DNA from 4 places in the Streptomyces sp. NPDC049954 genome. Region 1 is predicted to be linked to each of the others. Evidence: riboswitches for the same ligand, from Rfam matches in the RefSeq annotation. Region 1 holds a riboswitch; each other region holds the start of a gene.
The links. A riboswitch is a leader RNA that binds a small molecule or an ion and turns the genes downstream of it on or off. The one in region 1 is predicted to bind thiamine pyrophosphate.

Region 1 (2,197 bases):
TGCACGAAGTGGCCGAACTGCTCGGACCAGAAGTACGGGACGGGGTCGTAGGGCTCGGCCCCGTCGCCCGCGATGTCGGCGGCCACCGTGTGCGGCCCCTGGAGGGCGTTGTCCCAGTGGTGCACGAGGAGGCGGCGCCCGTAGCGGCGGGAGGGGAAGGAGGCGCAGTCCCCGACCGCGTACACCCCGGGCACCGAGGTGCGCAGGTGCTCGTCGGCGAGGACGGAGCCGTCGGGGGCGAGGTCGACGCCGGAGCCGGCGAGCCAGCCGGTCGCGGGCCGGGCCCCGACGCCGACGACGACGGCGTCGGCGGGCAGGCGTTCGCCGCCTTCCAGGACGACCGCGCCGTCCTCGACCGCCTCGACCCGGACGCCGGTGCGCAGGACGGCCCCGGCCCGCGCGTACCAGTCGGCCATCGGGGCGGCGACCTCGGCGGGCAGGGTGCCGGCGAGCGGGCGTCCGGCGGCCTCGACGACGGTCACGGCGCAGCCCGCCTCGCGTGCGGCGGTCGTGAACTCGGCGCCGATCCAGCCGGCGCCGACCACGACGACGGTGTGCCGGGCGGCGAGCACCGGGCGCAGGCGGCGTACGTCGTCGAGGGTGCGCAGCAGGTGCACGCCGGGCAGACCGGTGGTGCCGGGCAGCCGTATCGGCTGGGCGCCGGTGGCGAGGACGAGGGTGTCGTAGGCGAGCGGCCCGTGGGAGGTGTCCAGCTCGTGGTCTGCGGCGCGCAGTCCGAGGACCTCGACGCCCAGGCGCAGTTCGACGCCGAGGGCGGCGAAGTCGACGTCGAACGCGGAGTCCTCGGCGGTGCCGAGCAGGACGGCCTTGGACAGCGGAGGGCGGTCGTAGGGGGCGTGCGTCTCCGCTCCCAGGAGCAGGATCCGCCCCGCGTATCCCTGTTCGCGCAGGGCCACGGCGGTCTGCACCCCGGCCATGCCCGCCCCGACGACCACCGTGCGTCTGTCCGCCTCGTGCTGCCTCTGCTCACTCACCCGGTCACTGTAGGACGGGCACCGGGGGCGGCGGCGGGGAGCGGGCGGGAGATCTCCCCCACAGCGTGACCGCCCGCGGGGCCGGGCCTACCGGGGCCCCGCGGGCGGGTCTAGGGTGACGGGGACACCGCGGGAGCCCGGACGACCGGGCTGAGAGGGAGGCTGGAGCGGCCTCCGACCGTCCGAACCTGATCCGGGTCATTCCGGCGAAGGGAGGGGCATCGTGCCCATGCCTCCACCGTCCACCGCTCCCGCTCCGCCCTCCGGGCAGTCCTCGGGGGCGCCGGTGGACGTGCTCGTCGTCGGCGGCGGGATCATCGGCCTCGTCACGGCGTGGCGGGCCGCGCGGCACGGGCTGCGGGTGGCCGTGGCCGATCCGTGGCCCGGGGGCGGTGCGGCGCAGGTCGCGGCCGGGATGCTCGCGGCCGTCACCGAACTGCACTACGGCGAGGAGACCCTGCTCGCGCTGAACCTCGCCTCGGCGCGCCGCTATCCGGCCTTCGTGGCGGAGCTGACCGAGGCGAGCGGGCAGGACCTCGGGTACCGGGAGTGCGGGACGCTCGCGGTCGCGCTGGACGGCGACGACCGGGCCCAGCTGCGCGAGTTGCACGCGCTGCACGAGCGGTGCGGGCTCGACTCGCAGTGGCTGAGCGGGCGGGAGTGCCGCCGCCTCGAACCGATGCTCGCCCCGGGGGTGCGCGGCGGGCTGCGCGTCGCGGGCGACCACCAGATCGATCCGCGCCGGCTCGCCTCGGCGCTCCTCGTCGCGTGCGCGCGCGCCGGGGTCGCCTTCCGCCGGGAGCGCGCCGTCCGGCTGCTCGTCGGGGACGGCCGGGCGCGTGGCGTGGCCCTGTCCGGCGGCGGGCTGCTGACGGCGGAGCAGACGGTGCTCGCCGCGGGCTGCGAGAGCGGCGGGCTCGACGGGGTGCCGCCGGAGGTCGCCGTGCCCGTGCGCCCCGTCAAGGGCCAGGTGCTGCGGCTGACCGTCCCGGCCCGGTACGCGCCGTTCCTGAGCCGGACCGTGCGTGCGGTGGTGCGCGGCGGCAGCGTCTACCTGGTCCCGCGTGAGAACGGCGAACTCGTGGTCGGCGCGACCAGCGAGGAACAGGGTTTCGACACGACGGTCACGGCGGGCGGCGTGTACGAACTGCTGCGGGACGCCCATGAGCTGGTGCCGGGGCTGACCGAACTGCCGCTCGCCG
Region 2 (2,197 bases), on a different contig from region 1:
GCGGCGACACCGTCCGGCCGCCTCTGCGGAGACGGGGCGCCAAACAGCGACAGGGCCCTCTCTGACGGCGACGGGGCCATAGACGGGGCGGGCGACAGCGCGGGGGGATCGGCCTGCTGCCGCGGCAGCGAGCGCGACTCCGCACCGTCGGAGCACGCGGTATCCGCCTCCGTGCCCCCGGGGCCCGTCGAGCCGGTCACTTGACGACGAGTGAGGTCCACGACTTGATCCACGCCTCACGGTGTTCAGCGATCGCCTCGGGCGCGACGGTGTGCGCGCCCTGCGCCGTCCCGTCGTACTTGGAGAACAGCTCCGGCAGTTCGGTGCCCTTCACCACAGGGTTCACGAACATCTTGAGCGGCATGTCCGCCTGGAACCTGCCGCTGATCAGGAAGTCGATCAGTGCTTTGCCACCCTCCTCGTTCGCCGCACCGTCGAGGAGCCCTGCGAACTCGATCTGCCGGAAGCAGGTCCCCGACGCCACACCGGTGGGCGCGTCCTTCGGCCGGGGGTCGGCGTACAGGACCTCCACGGGCGGGCTGGAGGCGTAGGAGACCACGAGCGGACGGTCGCCACCGGCCTTCCTGCCTCCGGCCGAACCGGAGAACTCCTCGTTGTACGCCTGCTCCCAGCTGTCGACGACCTTGACGCCGTTCGACCTCAGCTTGCGCCAGTACCCCTGCCATCCGTCGTCGCCGTATTGCGCCGTCGTACCGAGCAGGAAGCCGAGGCCGGGCGAGGACGTCGCGGCGTTCTCGGTGACCAGAAGATTCTTGTACTGCGGCTTCATAAGATCGGCGAAGCTGCGGGGTGGGGCGAGCTTCTTCTGCGCGAAGTACTTCTTGTCGTAGTTCACGCAGATGTCGCCGGTGTCTACGGGAGTCACGCGGTGCCTTGCCCCGTCAAGCTGGACGTCGGTCCCGATGCGGTTCAGTCCCTTGGCCTCGTAGGGCTGGAACAGCCCGTTGTCGAGGGCGCGGGACAGCAGCGTGTTGTCGACGCCGAAGAAGACGTCACCCTGCGGATTGCCCTTGGTGAGCACCGCCTGGTTCACGGCCTGGCCGGCGTCGCCGCTCTTGAGGACCTTCACCGTGTAGCCGGTCTTCTGCTGGAAGGCCGCGAGGACGCTCTTGGACGCGGCGAAGGAGTCGTGAGTGACCAGCGTGACGGTCTTGTCCTTCGCCTTGTCGTCCCCGTTGCCCCCGTCCGAGCCGCAGCCCGCGAGGGCGCCGATGCCGAGGCCCGTGGCCGCGACGCTCGCGGCAATCCTTTTCGTGATCGTGATGCGCACTGAATTCCTCCTGGGTGACCAGGAGAAGACGCGGCCATGCCCACCTCCCGGCCGGAAGGTGGGCATGGCGCAACAGCATGAGTGATGACCGAACTTCCTACCCGGAATGACCCGGGCGAGGTTCAGAGGGTCTGCGACCTGGTCGCCCCGTGACGGGACGTGGTGCCGCACTCTCAGCGCTGTGGCGCTCCCCTGTCGGAATGTGTGAAGTTGTCTCCGCCCCGTACCCACGACGCCGCTCAGACGGACGAGTACGGAACGAATGTACGCAGCCACCCTACCGCTGGGAGCATCCGGTGGCGCAGGTCACCGTTCCGCGGCCGCGAGCTGGCCGCACGCCCCGTCGATCTCCTGCCCCCTCGTGTCGCGCACCGTCACCGGCACACCGTGGGCGGCGATGGCTTCGACGAAAGCCCGCTCGTCCTCGGGGCGTGACGCGGTCCACTTGGAACCCGGGGTGGGGTTGAGCGGGATGAGGTTGACGTGGACGCGCTTGTTCTTGAGGAGACGGCCCAACAGGTCCCCGCGCCACGCCTGGTCGTTGATGTCGCGGATGAGCGCGTACTCAATGGACACGCGCCGCCCCGACTTCTCCGCGTACTCCCACGCGGCGTCCAGCACCTCCCGCACCTTCCAGCGCGTGTTGACGGGGACGAGGGTGTCGCGCAGTTCGTCGTCGGGGGCGTGCAGCGATACGGCGAGCCGGCACTTGAAGCCCTCGTCGGCGAACCGGTGCATGGCCGGGACGAGGCCGACGGTGGACACGGTGATGCCACGCTGCGACAGCCCGAGACCGTCGGGCTCCGGATCGGTGAGACGACGGATGGCGCCGACCACACGGTTGTAGTTGGCGAGCGGCTCGCCCATCCCCATGAAGACGATGTTCGAGAGACGGGCGACGCCCCC
Region 3 (2,197 bases), on a different contig from region 1:
TCGGCCTGCTCGATCACCGTGTCCTTGTAGATCTCCCAGCTCAGCTCCTCAGCCTTGCCGTCGACCTTTTCCAGCGCCTGGTAGAGGGGCACCGTGCCGATGGGGACCGGCGCATTACGCAGCACCCATTCCCTCGTGGTGTGGATGTTCCGTCCGGTGGAGAGGTCCATGACGGTGTCGGCACCCCAACGGGTCGCCCACGTCATCTTCTCCACCTCCTCCTCGATCGAGGAGGTCACCGCGGAGTTGCCGATGTTGGCGTTGACCTTGACCAGGAACCGCTTCCCGATGATCATCGGCTCGGTCTCGGGATGGTTGACGTTCGCCGGCAGCACAGCACGCCCGGCGGCCAGCTCGGCCCGGACGACCTCGGGTTCGAGGTTCTCGCGCAGCGCGACGAACTCCATCTCCGGGGTGATCTCCCCCCGCCTGGCGTAGGCGAGTTGTGTGACGGCGCGTCCGCCCCTGCCCCGGCGCGGCTGCCGGGGGCGCCCGGGAAAGACCGCATCGAGGTTGCGGAGCCCACCCCGGGGGGAAGTGTGCTTGAGCCCGTCGTCCTCCGGTCGCACCGGCCGCCCCGCGTACGTCTCGGTGTCGCCGCGGCCTGCGATCCAGTTCTCCCTGAGCGGTGCGAGCCCACCGCGTACGTCGGTGCTCGCGGTCGGGTCGGTGTACGGGCCCGAGGTGTCGTACAAGGTCACGGTACGGCCGTTGGTCAGGTGCACGGCCCGCACCGGCACCCGCAGGTCGGGGCGTGAGCCCTCGACGTACGCCTTGTGCCAGCCGATGGTGCGTTCACTCTGCGGGGGCCTCGGCTGTTCGCTCGCGGGCCTCTCCTTCGCGGAGGCAGGGGTGTGCGCGTCCGATGTGGTCATGAGACCTACTCCCTACGCCGGCATTACCCGGTAACAGGTTCGGCGGTCGACGCAGCCTTCCCGCACTTCTCGCCGGGGTCCCGGCCGTACGGAGTTCAGCGTCCTCTCAGCCCGGTGCTCCGAGCTCCCGCGTGTACATATCGCGGCTTCACGCTAACGCCCTCCCGGGCGTGCTGAACAGAGGGCGTGTGCCGTTCTTGCGATGATCGGGCGGTGACGACACGACCCCCCACCGATCTCGGCCACGACTCCTCCCACGGCCACAGCCATCACCACGGCCCGGCGGCGCCGGGCTCAAGGAGACTGCGCACGGTCATCGCCGCCGTGCTCGTGCCGTTCACCGCTGCCGTGGTCCTGGGGCTCGTGACGCTGTGGCCCGGCGAGCCGCCCGAGCACGGGCGTTCAGGCGTGGGCTTCGACCGGCAGACCGTGGCCGGCAAGGTCGTCGGGATCACGCACATCGGCTGCAAGGACGGGACGGCGTCGAACGGTGCGTCGGGCACGGGTTCCGGGACGGCCGGGCCCTCCGAGGGCTCGTCGGGGGCAGTACCGGGCAACGGCGGGCACGCGGACGGTGTCTGCGAACAGGCGAAGGTCGAGGTCACCGAGGGCAAGGATCACGGGCGGACCTTCAACGAGCTGGTCCAGCCCGACTCCCCACGCCGACTGCACGTAGGCCAGGAAGTCGTTCTGGCCTACGCGCCGGACGCGCCCCGTGAACTCCAGTACTCCGTCACCGATGTCGGCCGAAAGCTGCCGATGCTGCTGCTTGCCGGGATCTTCGCGCTGGCGGTGGTCGCCGTCGGCCGACTGCGGGGGGTCATGGCGCTCGTGGCGCTCGCCGTGAGCTTCCTCGTGCTCACCTTCTTCATTCTGCCCGCGGTGTTGCAGGGGTCGAATCCCCTGGTGGTGGCGGTCGTGGGGGCGAGTGCCATCATGTTGCTCGCGCTCTACCTCTGCCACGGGCTGACGGCCCGCACCTCGGTGGCCGTCCTCGGCACCCTGGTGTCTCTGTTGCTCATCGGCCTGCTCGGCTCGCTCTTCATCGGGTGGGCGGCGTTGACCGGCAACACCGACGACAACACCGGGCTCGTCCACGGCCTCTATCCCCAGATCGACATGAGCGGGCTCCTGCTGGCCGGCGTCATCATCGGTTCGCTCGGCGTGCTGGACGACGTGACGGTCACGCAGACCTCGGCCGTCTGGGAGCTGAGGCAGGCCGACCCGACGATAAGCCGACGTGCTCTGTACCGCGCCGGTATCCGGATCGGGAGGGACCACATCGCCTCCGTGGTCAACACGCTGGTGCTGGCGTACGCGGG
Region 4 (2,197 bases), on a different contig from region 1:
GGTGTTCATGAAGGGGACGGCGGCGGCGAAGGCCACGACGAAGGCCAGCGGGGCCGGCCAGGACGGCTGCGGACGCGCCGTCTCGGCCGCCAGGTCCACCGGGGCGCCGCCGCGTTCCCGCGCCCGGACGAGCCAGTCGACGGCCACGACGGCGACGAAGCCGGGAATCCAGTACCCGACGAACAGCAGGACGTTCTGGAAGCGGGCCGCCGTGTCCGCCGCGTGCATCCACAGCACCAGCGGGAACCCGAGCGCCGCCGCGAGGACCGCCGCGAGCGGGCGCGGGATGCGCACCCCCACCGTCTGGAGGGCGAGGGAACCGCTGTAGTCGTTCATCGCGTTGCTGCACAGCGCGGCGAGCGCCACCGCGAGCAGCCCGAAAGCGCTGAGCGCGCCGCCGCCCAGCAGTTCGTCCACGCCCTTCGCGGTCTGGTCGGTGAACACCGAGGCACCCCACAGCCCGAGCGACTGCACCGCGACGAAGGACAGCCCGATCCCGAGCAGCGTGAACCAGAACATGCGCGGCCGGGAGGTCTCGCGCGGAAGGTAGCGGCTGAAGTCGCTCGCGTACGGCGCCCAGGACAGGGACAGGCTCAGCGCGACCGTCGAGGTGAGCACGATCGCCCCGAAGCGGTCCATGCCGTGCACGCCGCTCGTGGTCACCGGATCGGCCCCGTCGAGCAGCTTCACCGCGAGCACCACGAAGGCCACCGCGAGCGCGAAGGACATGACTCTCTGGAGGCGGTGGATCGCCTCGTACCCGAGCGCCCCGACCAGTCCCTGGCCCGCCATCATGACCAGCACCCCGATCCAGAACGGCCAGCCCAGCAGCCGCGCGAGCGCGTCACCGCCGAACAGGCCGATCAGGGCGTCCCAGGCCACCGAGGACAGCCACTGGAGTATCCCGGGCAGGGCGACCGCCTTCCCGAAGGCCAGCGTCGACAAGGGGAGTTGACCCGCCCCGGTCCGGCTGCCCCAGGTCCCGAGCCAGGCCGCGGGCACCGCGCCGAGCAGGGTGCCGAACACGACGGCGGCCAGCGCGGTGGCGACGTCGAGGCCGAGCACCGCGCCCAGCGTGCCGGTGAACACCCCGGTCATCGTCAGATTGGGCGCGAACCACACGGTGAACAGCCGGCCGGGCCCGCCGTAGCGGTGCGATTCGGGGACCGGCGTGATCCCGCGCGCCTCCATCCGCAGATCGCCCGGCGCGGAGGGCATCCGGCCGTCGAAGACGGAGCGTTCCGCGGTGGTGTGCTGCTGCGAGGAGCCGTCGGAGACGTGCGGCAACGACATGAAAGACATCCCTCCGCCAGTACGAGCTGGTTCAGGTTCGACGGGTGTGATCTCAGCCCCCGAGCGGGGCACCCCGTGTCCGGTACGCGGGCAAGCGTAACGCCTGACCCACGGCCGCCGGTGGGACGGGTGGGACGGCCGGGGCGTCGTGACCACCCCGGACACGGCCTCGCGGCCCCTGCCGCTACGCGATTTCCGGTCGTGCACCCGGTGCCCGGAGGTGAGGATTCCGTGCGCCGGGGCGCCCGGGATGCGCTCTGTCCCGCACGCACGGCGCGCGGGACAGTGGAAGGCACTGTCCGCGCCGCCCGGGCCCCCGGCACGAAGCCGGCCCGGAACACCGGCACGAGGCCGCCGCCCCGCACCGTCCCCGCGTACGCCCTGCCCGCACCGCAGTCCCGTTCAGCGACCGCAACCCGCCCCCAGCCCCGGCGCCCCGCGCCCGGGCCCGTCCACCCGCTCCCCACCCGGAGGACCACGCATGATCAGTGAAGAAGTGTTCATGCTCCACCGCCACCCGGGCGGCCCGCGATGAGCGCCCCGGCCGACGCGCCGCCGACCCTAGGGGTCGAGGAGGAGTTCCTCCTCGTGGACCCGGACACCCTCGTCCCGGTCGAGGGCGCCGCCGACCTGCTCACCGCCCACCGCAGACTGCACCCCGACGAGGCGGCCACCGCCCCGCAGCGCGAACTGCTGACCAGCATGATCGAGACGACCACCCCGGTCTGCCCGGATCTGCGCTCTCTGGGCGCCGAGACCGCCGCGGCCCGGGCCCGCCTGGTGGAGGCCGCCGAGAAGGCCGGGGCCCGCGTACTGGCCAACGGCACCTCCCCGCGCCCCGCCCCACCGCGCCCCGAGAGCGAGGCGCCGCACTACCGCAACGTCGCCGACCTGTACCGGCTGC

Region 2: linked by a shared signal. The riboswitch ahead of AB0J21_RS31630 (thiamine ABC transporter substrate-binding protein) and the one ahead of thiO (glycine oxidase ThiO) in region 1 are both predicted to bind thiamine pyrophosphate.
Region 3: linked by a shared signal. The riboswitch ahead of thiC (phosphomethylpyrimidine synthase ThiC) and the one ahead of thiO (glycine oxidase ThiO) in region 1 are both predicted to bind thiamine pyrophosphate.
Region 4: linked by a shared signal. The riboswitch ahead of AB0J21_RS01355 (cytosine permease) and the one ahead of thiO (glycine oxidase ThiO) in region 1 are both predicted to bind thiamine pyrophosphate.

Annotation. Positions count from the first base shown of each region.
Region 1 is NZ_JBFALS010000005.1:342,571-344,767, forward strand. It holds gene AB0J21_RS13435 (FAD-dependent oxidoreductase) at 1-995, opposite strand, end outside; TPP riboswitch at 1,115-1,227, shown strand; gene thiO (glycine oxidase ThiO) at 1,225-2,197, shown strand, end outside.
Region 2 is NZ_JBFALS010000021.1:83,795-85,991, reverse strand. It holds gene AB0J21_RS31630 (thiamine ABC transporter substrate-binding protein) at 197-1,285, opposite strand; TPP riboswitch at 1,368-1,495, opposite strand; gene rlmN (23S rRNA (adenine(2503)-C(2))-methyltransferase RlmN) at 1,598-2,197, opposite strand, start outside.
Region 3 is NZ_JBFALS010000018.1:52,676-54,872, reverse strand. It holds gene thiC (phosphomethylpyrimidine synthase ThiC) at 1-875, opposite strand, end outside; TPP riboswitch at 868-1,016, opposite strand; gene AB0J21_RS30105 (YibE/F family protein) at 1,089-2,197, shown strand, end outside.
Region 4 is NZ_JBFALS010000001.1:316,064-318,260, reverse strand. It holds gene AB0J21_RS01355 (cytosine permease) at 1-1,293, opposite strand, end outside; TPP riboswitch at 1,285-1,379, opposite strand; gene AB0J21_RS01350 (glutamate--cysteine ligase) at 1,825-2,197, shown strand, end outside.